2 regions of the Colwellia sp. NW0002-52-1 genome follow, and region 2 is predicted to be linked to the other one. Evidence: riboswitches for the same ligand, from Rfam matches in the RefSeq annotation. Region 2 holds a riboswitch; the other holds the start of a gene.
What was found. A riboswitch is a leader RNA that binds a small molecule or an ion and turns the genes downstream of it on or off. The one in region 2 is predicted to bind lysine.
Positions count from the first base shown of each region.

Region 1: linked by a shared signal. The riboswitch ahead of dapA (4-hydroxy-tetrahydrodipicolinate synthase) and the one ahead of lysC (lysine-sensitive aspartokinase 3) in region 2 are both predicted to bind lysine.

Region 1 is NZ_BAAJLU010000002.1:247,654-255,961, forward strand. It holds gene mgtE (magnesium transporter) at 1-232, shown strand, start outside; gene pmbA (metalloprotease PmbA) at 361-1,716, opposite strand; gene yjgA (ribosome biogenesis factor YjgA) at 1,822-2,340, shown strand; gene AC27H3_RS03845 (succinylglutamate desuccinylase/aspartoacylase family protein) at 2,423-3,571, opposite strand; gene AC27H3_RS03850 (PLP-dependent decarboxylase) at 3,601-4,863, opposite strand; gene AC27H3_RS03855 (2,3,4,5-tetrahydropyridine-2,6-dicarboxylate N-succinyltransferase) at 4,873-5,622, opposite strand; gene dapA (4-hydroxy-tetrahydrodipicolinate synthase) at 5,619-6,629, opposite strand; lysine riboswitch at 6,710-6,947, opposite strand; gene AC27H3_RS03865 (DsbA family protein) at 7,404-8,308, opposite strand, start outside.
Region 2 is NZ_BAAJLU010000003.1:281,099-289,406, forward strand. It holds gene pdsS (proteobacterial dedicated sortase system histidine kinase) at 1-564, shown strand, start outside; partial or broken gene AC27H3_RS05435 (PAS domain-containing protein) at 1,013-1,774, shown strand; partial or broken gene AC27H3_RS05440 (methyl-accepting chemotaxis protein) at 1,967-2,311, shown strand; gene queE (7-carboxy-7-deazaguanine synthase QueE) at 2,668-3,342, opposite strand; gene queC (7-cyano-7-deazaguanine synthase QueC) at 3,413-4,069, shown strand; gene lysC (lysine-sensitive aspartokinase 3) at 4,181-5,566, opposite strand; lysine riboswitch at 5,813-5,999, opposite strand; gene AC27H3_RS05460 (ElyC/SanA/YdcF family protein) at 6,228-6,983, shown strand; gene AC27H3_RS05465 (Nif3-like dinuclear metal center hexameric protein) at 7,108-7,866, opposite strand; gene AC27H3_RS05470 (class I SAM-dependent methyltransferase) at 7,940-8,308, opposite strand, start outside.

The DNA of each region.
Region 1 (8,308 bases), on a different contig from region 2:
AATTGCTTCAGTGGTAGCCATTTGGCAGCAAGATCTTATGCTAGGCGCCATTATCGCTTTTGCGATGCTAATGAACATGACCGCGGCCGGTATTGCTGGTGTTACCGTGCCTCTTATGCTGAAAAAAATGAACATTGACCCTGCATTAGCCGGCAGTGTTATTTTAACAACCGTAACCGATGTAGTAGGTATATTCGCCTTTTTAGGCACAGCAACGTTAATGTTAGGGTAATAAAAAAGCTGACAGTTTTAAGCTGTCAGCTTTCAGTAAATACAAAAGATAGCTTTCAGTTTAAAGCTATCCGTTAGACAAGCTGCCTTTTACTGACAGCTTACAGCTCATAACTTGAAACTTTTTTGTTAGCTTCCTGCTATTTGCATTTCATTAATAATAATTGAACCGGTGCGAATGCTACCCCGCATATCGGTATCGTTACCTATTGCGACAATACCTGAGAACATATCCTGTAATTTACCGGCGATGGTAATTTCATCCACTGGATAAGCGATTTCACCATTTTCAACCCAAAAACCTGCTGCACCTCTTGAATAATCGCCAGTAACAACATTAACACCTTGGCCCATTAATTCAGTGACTAATAAGCCCGTGCCTAAAGTTTTTAACATCGCATCAAAATTACCACCTTTGCCTTCACCTTGAATACCAAGTTGCCAGTTATGAATTCCGCCAGCATGACCGGTTGTTTGTAGGCCCATTTTACGGGCTGAGTAACTGGTTAAAAGATAAGTAGCTAAATTGCCATCAGTAATAATTTCACGATCAATAGTCGCAACACCTTCAGCATCAAATGCGCCACTGGCTAAAGCTTTTTTCAAATGTGGACGTTCGCTAATACTTAAAAACTCAGGAAAGATTTTTTTGCCTATTGAATCCATTAAAAATGACGATTTACGATACAAGTTGCCACCACTAATCGCAGCGATAAAATGCCCAAAAAGTGTATTGGCAATATCAGCACGAAACATAACAGGCACCTTAGTGGTTGCTAATTTACGCGCACCTAATCTTGACAATGCTTCGATAGAAGCTTGCTGGCCTATTTTAGCGGCACTTTCCATGGCATTAAATTCACGACTAACGGTATAAGCGTAATCGCGCTGCATATCATCACCTTCATTGGCGATCATCACACAACTTAAACTGTGACGTGTACTTGGGTAGCCTACGATTTGCCCATGACTATTACCGTAAACTTTAAAACCTTCAAAACTTGCTAAGGTAGCACCATCTGAATTAGTAATGCGTTTGTCATAAGCTAAAGCGGTATCTTCACATTCTTTTGCTAAGCTAATAGCTTGCTCTGTGGTTAACTCTTGCGGGTGATATAAGTCCAAATCTGGCGGATTCATGGCTAAGAGTTCTTTATCAGCCATGCCCGAGCATTCGTCAACTGAAGTATATTTTGCGATATTAACCGCCGCTTCAATCGCTTGCTTTAAGGCTTTCTCAGATAAATCCGCTGTTGAAGCACTACCTTTACGACCACCTTTATAAACAGTAATCCCTAAACCACCATCATTAGTGAATTCAACATTTTCAACTTCACCTAGGCGTGTACTCACACTCAAGCCTTGTTGACGACTCATTGCTACTTCAGCACCATCGGCTCCCAGTGATTTAGCCATAGACATGGCGTCATTTACACGCTTTTTAACGTGTTCTATTTGCATTTGGATACTATCAGAATCGCTCATAGGTAAATTATTTCTCATATTTTATCGATACAAACTACAGGAATGTTTTTGCTGCTCCTGCTTTGTTGTATACTATAGGTAATTATCACTTTAATACTTAACATTATGCCCCACTCTGCTAACGATATCGATGAATTAGAAGAAGAATTACTAAGTAAGTCGGAAATAAAACGCGAAATGCATCGACTGCAAGATTTTGGTCTTGTCCTCGTCAAAATGTCGAAACATCAACGCAGCAAATTACCTTTATCTGATGATTTGAAGGCCGCAATGTTATTAGCGGACAAAATTACCAATAAGCATGAAGCTTTACGTCGCCATGTTCGCCACATTGCCAAAATATTAGCTGAAACAGATCTTGAGCCCATAAAACAAGCAATGGATGTTATGGCAAATAAACATCAGCAAGAGTCTGTTAAGTTTGAAAAACTTGAAAAGATGCGTGATGAGCTTATCGCAGAAGGTAATGAGCCTATTGAAGCATTACTCGCTGAATATACTAGCATGGAAAGACAAAAGCTGAGGCAGCTAGTGCGCCAGGCGAAAAAAGAGCACAAAGCTGAAAAAGTGGGTAAGCATTACCGTGATTTATTTGCTTATTTAAAAGAGCACGTAGTTTTTTAAAACAATATAAATGCCAAAACAATGTAAAAAACGCCTTGATACTATCAAAAATCAAGGCGTTTTTGTTTTTAAATCTTGGTCATTATAAAATACTGTACTTACTAAATACTTTATAAAGCTCTGTACCTTGATTTACACTCGCCGAGGCAAAATGCAAAATAGGAATAACACTGTGATCTAAGTTGATATAGTGCAAAGGATCGCCGTCACCGTAATTGTCCATGCGAAGAATCCGCGCTAAAGGTTCACCAGCAGGTAAAGGTTTTCCAAATTCAGCGAGATAATCCACCATACCACCCATTGGCGAATACAGCGCTTTGTAGTCCTCTAATAAACAACTATATCTTGTCATGGCTTTGGGCTGATATTGCTCAGTATTAATGACACCTTGGTATTGTAAATAACTTAAAATACCTAACGCATCTTCATGGGCAACATCTAAATCAATTTGCTCTTGTGAACCAAGCTCTACCGTAAAGCTCTCTTTAATAATCGCGTTTATTCCCTGATTAGACTCCGTTTTTGTGATCGGAAAATCTCGACCTAACTCAGCAAGTTTTGACTGTAAATACCACCAAGGACAAAAGGTGGCTTCATCCAGTGCGCCATCAAAGCCATTTGGGATAAATAGCACATGGGGGATATCAAAATACTCAGCACTTGCTCTGGCATAATCAGGGCAATACAAGTGCTTACTTGATATTGGCCCGGTATGTAGATCTAAGACAAGATCGGCTTGATGCGCTAACAACTGCAGCTGGTATGCAATACGTTGACCTGTCGTAATTCCGTATACCGTGTGATTGAGTTTTTGTGATACTTGCTCAACCATTAACGCTTGAAAAGCTTGCGCTATTTCGGCATTTGACTGAGTTAAATGCGCTTGAGCAAACGGCTCAATAATACTTTCGTCAAAATGGTACATACGATTCCAGTTTACCCCGGTAATGGGGTCAAACCGTCCTAGCGTATACTCTCCATTTTTATGATTGCAGCCGACAGGGTTTGCATAAGGCACAAGTGTAATACTGCCTTTTAATTCAATGTTTTTTAACAACTCTAACAGCTGAAAAATAACCGCATTACCTTGTACTTCTGCGCCATGCATATTGGCTTGAATATACACGTTAGGCCCTTGGCCGCTACCTTTAATGCGATAAACGGGTACCGTAAGTGCTGCCCCACTGGCCATTTCACCAACATGCATGACCTCTTTGCTAATTAAATTCATAGTTAACCTTAAGTTAGGTGTTGACCATACTAACGTAAATACCAAGTAGCCGGTTGAGCTACACGTATTTGCTCAATTTTACCTTGTTCAATAACATATTCAGCCGCTATTGGATGACAAAGGAAAAATGGCATACTTTCAGTAAACCCATAAGCGCCGGCTAAACCAAAAATTAATTGGTCATCAATGCCCACATCATTAGCTATTGCCAAAGTTCCTAGTTTATCTAAACTGGTACAAAGCGGCCCGTGTAAATCAAAAGCACTAGGGCTTGCTGTTGACTCTCGAACCATAGCCACAGGAAAAGGTTGTTCAGTAATAGCAGGGCGAATTAGATGATTAATGCCACCAGCAAGTACTAACTGCTGTTGCTCGAAATTTTGTTTTCGATCAACCACTGATGTAACGTAATAACCCATTTCTGCAACCGCAAAGCGTCCTAACTCTAACCAAAGTTCGCTTACACCAGCACGTTTTTTTATTTTTGCTAAATCAGCAACTATTTGCTCCCAACTTAAGTTTTGCCCAGTTTGCAAATAGTCTACGCCTAAGCCACCGCCTAAATCTAACACTTCAAGCGTCATTTCTAATTGCTCTGCCAATGAAAGCAAAGGGGCAACCATTTGTGACCAAAGTTCAAACATGCGCTGATTGCTCAACATGTTTCCCCATTGGAAAATATGCAAGCCATTAATATTTAAAGCCGGAAAGTCGGTAACTTTAATGGTTTGCCACTCTTGGCAAGATAAACCGAAGGCGGTGACTTCATTACCACCTAATGGATTTTTCTCACCTTCAGCCCACTGTAATTGAACTCTAAGTAACACTTGGGGTTGGCAAGATAGTTCACTTGCTGCTTCGTTCAGCCATTGCAATTGGTTCAAGCTTTCAACAACAAAAGTATTAACTCCTTGCGTTAAGAATGCTTTCATTTGCTGCTTTGACTTTGCCGGTCCCGTATTAAGTATTCTGTCAGCAGGAATATTTTGTCCTAACACTTGGCTAAGCTCACCTTGACTCGCAACGTCAAAATTAAAACCTTGTTCAGCTAAGGTAGAAATTACCCGTGATAATGGATTGGCTTTTACAGCAAACCAAAGTTTAATCACATCTTGTTGTATCAACTTGGACAAATGCTGCTCTAGATAATCTAAATCATAAAGAAAAAAGCCAACTTCATCTTCAATGAGCTCAGCACCGCTTTGCTGAGTTTGCTGATACTCGATAAGTGATTTAATAACAGAATTTCTCAGCCAATTTGGCCGAGTTGCTTTGTTTAACATTGCAGTCATTTTTAGTTCCTAGCGCAATACAGATTCAAGCTCTAAAGCTGCATTACTTTTTTCATCACGATACTTAATAATTAACGCACAAGCCATGTTAAGCCCTTGTTGCTCAGCCCAACCGCCTTTAACAGGGCGCGTACCTGGCACAACTACCGCATTTTCAGGAATATCTGCACCTTTATCTAACATCAGGTTGTTTACACAATCATACACTGGCACTGAAGCTGATAAAGATACGCCTGGTGCTAACACCGCACCTTTTTTCACTACTATACCTTCAACAATAATTACGCCAGCACTTAAGAAAGCATTATCTTCAATGATTACTGGACTAGCACCAATAGGCTCAAGTACCCCACCAATTTGTACCGCCGCAGAAACATGCACATTTTTACCTATTTGCGCACATGAACCGATTAATGCGTGGCTATCAACCATGGTGCCAGTATCTACAAATGCTCCAACGTTAATATAAGCTGGCGGCATAATAATTACGCCAGGCGCAATATAAGCACCACGACGAACTGACGAACCACCCGGCACCATTCTTACTTGGTCGGCGACTGTAAATTCACGCGCAGGTAAATTATGTTTATCAACAAAGCCTTTGTATGCTCCGTCAAACTCAATATTTTCTCCTGCTTTAAATGCCGCTAAAATTGCTTCTTTTACGTCGGTATTTACTTGCCAAGAGCCATCGTTATTTTGTTGTGCTGATCTAGTTTTACCTGTTTCTAAGTCTGCTAATGTTTGTTGCCAGTTCATGAATTTACTTCTCGTAAGTTAGTGGGGGTTGAATAATGTAGTTCGCTTACACTGCAAATGCTTTCGATTGAGTGTACATGGGCTAAAGGATGATTAGCGTTGGCCTCAAGCCATTGTTGAATTGTTTGATTTACTTCAAGCAAGGCATTTTTCTCAGCAATTTCTTTATGAGATAAAGGTAAGCGTAATTGCGCACTGCTGATTGTTTTCAGTTCAGCCATTAACACCTTTACAGGGATGGGACTTGCCACCTGAAATAGTGCGGCGATTGCTTTATGCCAAAGCGGGAAAAGTCCCTCATTTTGATGTGCTAAAGCCATCGCTACATATTGTCGAGTTGCCATTGGCCAAACGTTCGCACATACAGACACTAAACCCTTAACCTTAGCGCCGGCAAGATAAGGCATCATGGCATCTTCGCCGCTATATAATGCTAGCTCAGGACAATGTTCTTTATAGGCGAGTAACTTATGAAGATCACCACTGGCTTCTTTTAATGCCCAGCAATTTTTATGATTTTGTAATGCTTGCAGTGTCGAAATTGAAATTTCCACACCACTACGCGAAGGCACGTTATAAAGCATACAAGGAAAGTTAGCCGCATCAAGTAGGCTGTTAAACCATAACCTTTGTCCGACAGGACCTGGTTTTGCATAAATAGGGCTACCAAGCAAATAAGCATCTATTGGCAAGGAATTACACTTGGCAATCCAAGCAAGTTGCTCGTTTAGGTTATAACCCCCAACGGCAACCATGATCGGCACTTGTAACGCCATAGCACAAACGTATTCAACAATACTTAAATGCTCTGTCGCAGTTAATGCCAGTCCTTCCCCCGTACTGCCAAGTAATAAAATGCCATTTTGGGCGGAGTTTTGCTGTAAAACTAGTTTGTGTAAACTGTCGTAGTCAATTTCGTCATTATCAAATAATGGCGTTATGAGTGCAGTCCAAACCAAAGGTTGATCTGATATTTGTGGTTTTTCTTTCGAATTGTTTTGATTCATTTCTCTCGAACTCTTGTCGTTCGGAGAACTTATAGGCGCTTGTAGAGGCAAAATTTCAAGGACGAAATTTGGCCTTAACAAAGGCCAGAAGCTCTCCACCTATTAGGTGACAGTTGCAAGGATTCAACCTAGTATTTTACGAGCTCATTTAGTTCGTAAAATAAAAAACTTAACATAACTATATATAATTAAGTCTTAACAACCGATAATTACATCATCAAAAATATAATTACCTCGGCGTTATACCCCCTCACTATTGCTCACTAGAGTTTGATCTCTTCACAATAATTACCTGGCTAACGCTCCTCTTCTGGCCCTATATTAGTGATAATTAACCTTTGATGATTAATCTCACTGGAATAAGGGACTGCAATATTAAAACATTTAAATATAAGTACAGTCAATAGAGCTCTACGTCTATATTAACAATTAAATTTAACTCACCTGAACTCTGGATAATGAGTGCTTGATACACAAGTGAATCAAAAGCTTAGCTGGTAAAGTAAACACTATAGCAAAGTAAACATCACGAATAGATGCCATTAATGCTTCATTTTTCGCCATTTCCAAGGCAAAACGTTGATGAATAGCACGCTATTTATCGACTTTTTAACGCAGACAATGGGTTAAAACGGAGTATCAAAAGCTTAACTGGTAAAGTAAATGCTATAGCAAGGTGAAAATCAAGAATAGACACCATTAATGCTTCATTTTTTGCCTTGGAAATGGGTTAAAAGGGAGCATTGAACAAGTGCTGCTTATCCAGAGTTCAGGTTAACTATGTCGAAGGTAATTTATTTCCTTCTCCAAGGCTGGAATTCTATCTTGCCCCCAATAACTAGCATTCCCGTAACTAAAGCTAGGCACGCCCCATAAATTAAGGTTAGTTAAATCAATTTGGTTTATGTCTGCCCACTGCTGCCAGTCGTGCTGTTCTTGATAAGCATAGGCATCTTCGATATTTAGCGATAACTCTTTAAAAATATCTTCAAGGTTTTCATGATTAGCTAAGTCGATACCTCTAACATAAATCGCTTTAAAGCAAGCCAACATATACTCTACAGCTTTACCTTGTTGCTGCGCCCAAGCAAATAAACGATAAGCATTAATAACACCAGTCCCTAATGGATCTGTAAAACCGGTAAACTCAATACCTAACTTTTTAGCTTCACGAAAAGCATCAAGATAAATATATTTTTGCTTAACGAGTGGAAGAGGCGCGCCACGCATCAATAGCGGTAAAATAGGTTTAATGACTAGTTCAACCTGACATCGCTCTGCGAGAGCAATAGCTTTTACAAAACCCAAATAAGAATAAGGACTTCGCAAAGACAAATATATTACTATCGGAGCAACCGACTCACTCACTGTTTTGCCAGCATGAATATCCACTATTTTATGTGGAAAAGGTTGTGGCTTAACAGCGTAATCTAGTGGTTGTGTTGTCATTAACACTTCACTTAATTCATCTATTAATAGGAGCTCTTTTAACAGGCGCTCAAAGTGATATAAACGTTCAACCCCTACATACCAAGTACCTGCAAAAAAAATGCTTGCTGGGGCGTAATGCCCTTTTGCTTTTAAGCGAAGTTGGTTTTTAACTTGATGATTAATAGTCGGGGTTGAGGTTTGAAAGTGCTCTTCGAACTTATTACCCCAAGTATTTATAAAGATTTGCT
Region 2 (8,308 bases):
AAAAACCCTTACCTAGTGCGCGCACAGCATGGGATTGAACGACTCAGCTTAATTTTAACCAATATGAATGAAGCAACACGTATAGAACAAATGTTGCAAAATACCGAAAAAAACGTCTTCGATTTAGCACAAGTGTATAACGGCTGTATGCATGGCTATCGTTTGATCTATCCAAAAGTTAATTTCTTATCAAATGAAATGACAATAGAGAGACTAAAAGTATCAGGCTCACCAGAACATATTGCCCAGCTGTTAGATAAAGTTATCGCCAATGCCGTAGAGTTTTCAAGTGATGAGAATGTTGAGGTCAGTGTCAAAGAATCAAATCAACAAGTAGTATTAACCATAAGCAATAATGGTGAATTATTACCCGAGCAAATGAGTGAACAGTTGTTCGACTCTATGGTATCTATTAGAACAAAACACAATAATGACCAACCACACTTGGGTTTAGGGTTATACATAGCGCGCTTAATTTGCCAATTTCATAACGGCAGTATAACTGCGGTGAATAAGCCCAACTTACAAGGCGTTGATGTAATAATAAAGCTGCCAATACTTTAATAAACCATAACAAATCAAAAGCAACAGCAAGCGTGTTTAATGTTTACCTTCACCCAATCCAAATAACTATTGATAGTCAAAGTTATAAATATTCTTCTCTTGGTGCCTTCAATATCACCGTAAGCTTGAAGCAAAAGGTTTACAGATAAAAAACTACAAACCGGATTGATATGCAGGTTATGAGAACTGAGATTAACTTTGACGGGCTACCATTATTGCCAACACACAATCCCAATATCGGGCTCTCTCGAATATTTTAACCCAAAAGTCTCTTAAATAAATATCCCGACATAATTCAAAATCACATTATTTTTTTATTTTCTTAGTAAAAGACCTGCTATACTTGTCCTAAGTAGGGAAGTAATTTTCTTATGTTTTATCGAACAGATTTAACGTAGATGTATATTATGGATAATTAATTTTATACGTTAATTTTATTAGGTAAATCATGTTCAATAAGAAAATTAAAAGCCAATTACTACAAAATCAAAAACTATTACAACAATCAAATGCTATTGTTGATTCGATTAAGAATAACGTCGCTACCATAGAGTTTACACCTGAAGGTATTATCATTGATGCTAATGAGTTATTTTTATCCATTGCCGGATATCAAAAATCTGAAGTAGCCGGTAAACATCATTCAGTTATGTGCCTACCCCATTATGCAAGTTCAGTTGAGTACAAAAGTTTTTGGCAAAAACTGAGAAACGGGTCAGCTAATAAAGGCACATTTCAACGTAAAAACAAACAAAATGACATTATTTGGCTCGAAGCAACTTACTTTCCTATCATAGATAATGGACAAGTAATAAAAGTCATGAAAATTGCTACTGATGTCACCAAAGAAAAAGTCGCAGCAATGGAGCAACAGTCAATTATTGGTGCCCTGCATCGCTCTCAGGCTATTATCGAATTCACACCAGATGGCCATATTATTACCGCCAACAGTAACTTTATCGATGCTGTTAAATATGATCTAGCCTCTATTAAAGGTAAGCATCACAAAATTTTTTGCGATGATGACTTTTATAAAAACAATTCATTGTTTTGGGAAGACTTACAACAAGGCCAATTTAAAAGTGGTCAATTTCTTCGTAAAGATAAACACAATAAAGATTTGTGGCTAGAAGCTACCTATAACCCAATATTTGATGAAAATAATAAAGTTGTAAAAGTCATTAAGTTTGCCAGTGATATTACTCAGAACATTGAACGTGAAGCACTCGTCAACAACGCTTCAATAATCGCCTACAACACCTCATTAGAAACGGTAAAAATTACCGAACAAGCATCTGAGTTATTAAATTCATCAGTAAAAATTTCAGACGAAATATCAGATAAAGCTAAAGTAACCAGTGAGCAAATCAATAAGTTAAATCAACAGTCAGATAATATTCAATCTATAGTTTCTACTATTAAAGCTATTGCTGATCAAACCAACTTACTCGCATTAAATGCAGCTATAGAAGCTGCAAGAGCGGGGGAACAAGGGCGGGGTTTTGCTGTTGTAGCAGACGAAGTCCGACAACTTGCTTCTAGGACAAGTCAATCAACCAATGAAATTGCCACAGTGGTATCCGACAATCAGGAAATTACTGCAAATGTACAAGACGGTATGAACTCGGTAACCACTTATCTTGATAAAGGCCAAGCACAATTATCAGCAGTTGCTAAAGTCATGGAGCAAATAAAAGCTGGAGCTACAAATGTATCGAATACTGTTGCTAGTTTATCAAACTCATGAAACTCATGATAAAATGCAAAGTACTTTCCATGAGTCGAAAGCCAGTGAGGATCACAATAGGAAAAATTGATTGAATAATCATTAACGCTAGTTTCTATTTTACAATACTTTGTTTCACTCGTAATCCTTAGATAGATTGAACATAGTGAAACTAAGTAACCAGCGCTATTGACACCAAAATTGGAAAAAATTACCAGTAGTAGCTTCAGGAAAAGATCTTCTTAATCCTTAATAATCAGCTATAGGCTACTTTAAGTACAGGAAAGTATTTATATACATTAGAAAAACTTAAAAGGCAGAAGATTTAACTGCCTGTATATCATCAAAGTCAAGATGAGACTATTAAGAAGAGTATCCTACTCAATACCAATATATTTATGTACTTGCACCGATAAGCGCCAGTTGTTTTCAATACATGTGGCAATAGCAAGTTCAGTTGCCCGTTGCTTTTGGCTAATAGGCTGTAAGTATATTTGTTTGTCTTCAACTTTATGTTCAGCTAATAACGCTTTTAAGTCGTCTATGTGTTGTTCGGTGCCAACCGGGTGTTTAATTTCGTTAGCGCGTTGCATAGCACTGGCTAAAATTTTGTAACCTCCACGCATATTTACTTTCGGTGAAACGGTTACCCAGCACTGCTCTGATACGTTTATTTCAAAAGTACCTGACGTTTCAACTTGGCAGCTATAACCTTGGGCTTCAAAATACAGGCACAACTCGATTAAATCTATCATGCAGGGTTCGCCACCCGTGATCACTATATGTTTAGCTTTATAGCCCTGTTGATTGAATATTTCGGCTATATTATCAAGTGATAAATTTGACCATTGTTCGGTCTCTTCTGACTTATTTAAAAGTGTTTCACTTGAAATTTCTAACTCAGGATGAATCTCCCAAGTATGCTTGGTATCGCACCAAGAACAGCCTACAGGACAGCCCTGTAAACGAAGGAAAATTGACGGTTGACCGGTAAAAGAGCCCTCGCCTTGTAGAGTTTCAAACAATTCATTTATTTTATAACGTGTGGTCATTACTTTAATGCTTAGATAATTTCGAGTAGAATGCGCAAGTTTTATATTATACCTCAAGAGAACTACAAATATGAGTAATAAAGTCGTAGTAATTTTTTCCGGCGGCATGGATTCATTCACGGTACTTAACCGCGCTTTAAAAGATGGCAAAGAAGTGTATGCTTTAACCTTTGATTATGGTCAAAAGCACGTAAAAGAAATTGCTTGTGCTAGCAAGGTTTGCCAACAATTAGGTGTTGCTCATAAAGTTATCGATATTTCTGCGATAAACCAGTTATTAGCTGGTTCATCGTTAACTGATGATATTGAAATACCTGAAGGCCATTACGAAGCAGAAAGCATGAAATCTACCGTGGTGCCGAATCGTAATATGATTTTATTGTCATTAGCAGTAGGTTATGCAGTTTCAGTAAAAGCTTCACAAGTATATTACGGCGCACATTCTGGCGACCATGCAATTTATCCGGATTGTCGCCCAGAATTTGTCATGAAAATGAATGACGTTTGTAAAATAGCAAACTACGAAGCTGTAGAAATTTTTAGTCCATACTTAACTAATAATAAGTCTGATATTTTAACTGATGGCTTAAAAATGGGCTTAAGTTATGAAAATACATGGACTTGTTATAATGGCCGCGAGAAAGCTTGTGGCAAATGTGGTGCTTGCCAAGAGCGCTTAGAAGCATTTGCTGATAATAATGTTACTGATCCTTTGGCTTATGAATAGCCTTAAAAGCAGCTAATTTTGCACAATAAAGAAAATAAGAAAGGGACAGTGTAATGTCCCTTTCTTATTTTTAATAAATGACGTTTATTCTACTAACGCTAATGACAATATTTAGCTTGTAAATAACGTATTATGTAAACGTTCTACAACTTGATTAGCATCAGCTTCGGGCACCAAGAAACAAAGGTTATGATTACTTGCACCATGACAAATCATACGTATGTTAAAGTCATTTACTTTATCAAAAATGCTACTTCCAACACCTTTAGTGCCATGAATTTTATTACCGATCACTGCAATTAAACTCAAACCATGCTCAACGCTGACTTCACAAAGCTGTTCTAGCTCTTCAACTACCGCTTTAGTTAATAAAGCCTGTGTTGAACCATGTGGGTTATCAAAGGTAAGCGCTACACTTATTTCACTGGTTGTGATCAAATCGACACTTAATTGATGCTTTGCTAATACGGTAAACACTTTTGCTAAAAAACCACTCGCATGTAGCATTTGTGGGCTCTTTACCGTTACAAGTGTTTGTTCTCGGCGCAATGCGATTGAACGATAAGTAGGATTAGAGTTTACTTCACGCTGTATTCTTGTGCCGCCAGAGTCAGGCTCTTTACTTGAACCAACAAATACTGGGATATCTTGGCGCATGGCAGGAATAAGCGTTGCAGGATGAAGTATTTTAGCGCCAAAGGTTGCCATTTCTGCGGCTTCACCAAAACTTATTTCATTAATTGAGCGCGCTTGATCAGTAATGCGAGGATCAGTAGTGAAAATTCCTACAACATCAGTCCATATACTTAAATTGTTGGCTTGTAGTGCTTCCGCTAATAGGGCTGCACTGTAGTCTGAGCCTCCACGGCCAAGTGTGGTGGTATTGTTGTCTTGGTCGCTGCCAATAAAGCCTTGTGTAACAATAACTTTATCATTCAGCAATGGTAATAATAACTGTTGGGCATTACTGGCTAACTGGTTTAAATCAACTTGAGCTTTACCAAACAAGCTGTCGGTTTTCATCACTTGGCGAACATCAAAATAGTGACCATTGACACCGACAGATTGTAAAACTTGCGCAAAAATACGTGAACTGAATTGCTCACCAAAAGCTAGAATTTCATCACTGTTTTTCATCGTGTGATTCGCAGCTTGTTGATCTGTAAAAACACGTAACGACTCTAGTAAGGTAACTATTTCGCTATTAATCGCTTCAAAATTGGTAAAATGTAGTGTAATGGCATATTGAATATCAGCAATATTACTTAAAATTTGCTCACGCTCATTGCTTGGCACATCTGCTTGGCTCAAACGCACTAAGTGATTTGTCACTCCTGCACTTGCTGAAACCACGACCACACGATTAGCCGTATTATTTTTAATAATGTCAGCACAACGTAACATGGCTTCAAAGTCAGCAACACTCGTACCGCCAAACTTTGCCACGGTAATATTAGTTGGTGTAATGATATTGGTTTGGTTTTTATTAGCAGACATGTAAGTTCTCCTGATAAGTGGTTTCAAGAACTTCAAAACTAATATTGTATGATAAATTTTCGATTGAGCTTACATCCGTTATTAACGGCAAAGAATAACAGTTTAACATAAAATATCTTCCTAAGAGCCTATTTACTGTAAGGTATTTTGTAAAGTGCAGTAAATATTCAAGGCTAATAACTAACAGGAAGAGCATGACTGAGCGTAGAGCGAATAACAATTAAAAGCTTAATTGAACGGTACTTTTCAGCCAGAAGCTCTCCACCCTTTACTAAAATATTAATTTTAGCGGTGACAGCCCTAAGGATTCAGCCCTAGCGACCGAATGCGATATCTCCCAGTATCAACATTCTCGGCAATTGTCCCCCTTGGTAACAGTCAAAGGATGGGATCCTCTTGTTACTTACCTGGCAATTGCGCCTCTTCTGGTGTGAAAATTATAATAAAAGCTATTGGCAATAAAATTAAACTACTCATTAAGCTGATGTAAAATATATTTTAATTTTCAACGCGGGTATTTAACCTTATCTAAAATTAAATATCAACAGACTTTTAGACGTCTAAACAAAATAATTTCCTATAAAAATAGCTACTGCTAATCAGTGACAGACTTGTTATGCTTCAATAGCTTGAAATAATTAAACTATTTGGACTTTTAGATATGGATTTATTCTTACTTAAAAAAATTATTAGCCTGATGATAATGCCATTGAGTATTACAATAATTTTGCTACTTTTCGCCGTTATATTTTATCGCATCAAGCCAAAGCTTAGTTTTGTCGCCCTGCTTAGCGGTAGCTCATTATTGCTGTTATCTACTCTTCCATCTATTTCAGATACGTTAATGGCGCCGTTAGAAAATAACTACCCTGCATTTACTCGTAGTGTTAAGCCGGTTGACTATATTGTTATTCTAGGTGGCGCGCATACTACAGTTGCTGGCTTACCAGCGACTAGCCAATTAAATTCCAGTTCACTTGCAAGATTAGTTGAAGCTTTACGTATTTATAAAATGCACCCTGAAGCACAAATTATTACCTCTGGATTCTCAGGTGGTGATGTTAGTTCAAATGCTGAAAAAGTTAAACAAGCTGCAGTGTCATTAGGTGTGCCTGCTCATCGAATTATTACTGAAAACTTTCCACAAGATACCCAAGAAGAAGCACAACTAATATCGCCGCGGGTAATTAATAGCAATGTAGTTTTAGTAACCAGTGCCAACCATATGCCACGGGCAATGGCCTATTTCGAAAAATATGGCGTATATGCAATTCCAGCACCCGCTAGCCCTTGGGTTAAGCATAACGAGCATAGGCCATGGCAGTATTATTTTCCGAGTGGGAAAAAGTTACAACAAACAAGTATGGCTTGGTATGAGGTCTTAGGACGAGTAGTACAGTGGTTTAAAAGTTTATAAAAAAATACAGAGATAAATAAGGCATTTCATGCATACTGAAATGCCAAATTAAAATATTTAAACTTCAAATTTCATAAAGTAATATTAAACAAAATCACCTAATTCTTTTATGAATGCTGTTAGTTTAAGCAGGATTATCAATATCAATAAATTTGGCAATTATTGGTAGTTGCTGATTAAAATGCTCAGCTAATGCTTTTGCACCATAACGCTCGGTTGCATGATGGCCAGCACAATAAAAATGTATATCCATTTCACGTGCAACGTGTGTAGTTTGCTCAGAAACTTCACCTGAGATAAAAGCGTCTATGCCTTGTTCAGCAGCTAATTCAATATACCCTTGTCCACCACCACTACACCAAGCAACAGTTTTTATCGCTTTATTTGAAGGTGGTGCGATATGCATGCAATTGCGGTTGAGGGTATCATTTATTCTTTGTTCAAGCGCTTGTGGGCTTAGTTCGTCAGTAAAATCACCGCGAACTGCGACACTGAGTGGATTGCCTTGCTCTAATGGCGAGACATTATTAATAGAAAACAACTTAGCCAATTGTGCGTTATTGCCTAAAGTAGGATGAATATCTAAAGGTAAATGGTAAGCAAATAAATTAATATCGTTTTCCAGTAACGCCTTGATACGCTTATGCTTCATACCGCGTATAACATAACTTTCGTTTTTCCAAAAAAAACCATGATGTACCACTAAAGCATCGGCTTTTTCCAAAATGGCTTGTTCAATTAATGCTTGAGTAGCGGTTACACCTGTTATCACGTTAGTGATCTGTACTGTTCCTTGAATTTGTAAACCATTTGGACAAAAATCTTTAATTTGTTCGGGCTTTAACAAGGTGTTTAAATAGTTTTCAAATTCATCGCGTTGCATGGATATTGTAGACCTTAATTTACTGGTTATGTTTGGGTGTTGACACAAAACGTATCACGACTTATTTAATTTGCTAATTGTTTTTTCTTGATGAATTCATTGTTGGCACTTTTACCGGTTCAAAACGAGGTCTAATTTGCCATTTGGCTTTAATAGGCGTTAAAGGTAGCACTCTTTTTTTTGCCACAATGACATAAACTGAGCCTAAACTTGGAAAATACCGTGATGCTATATTATGCCAATGGTTACTGATAACACCTTGAGTAACTTGCCTTGCCAATGTCGAGTGTAAAAAACGTTTATCCAATTGAATTTCAAACCCCATTAAATGCAGCCAATCTTTAACTCGCATGGGAGAAAATAATCTTTCATTCCAAGGGGTTTTATTGCGTCTATAAGGTATAAATTGGTTCAAACCCGCAAGACTAAATGGATTAAAGCC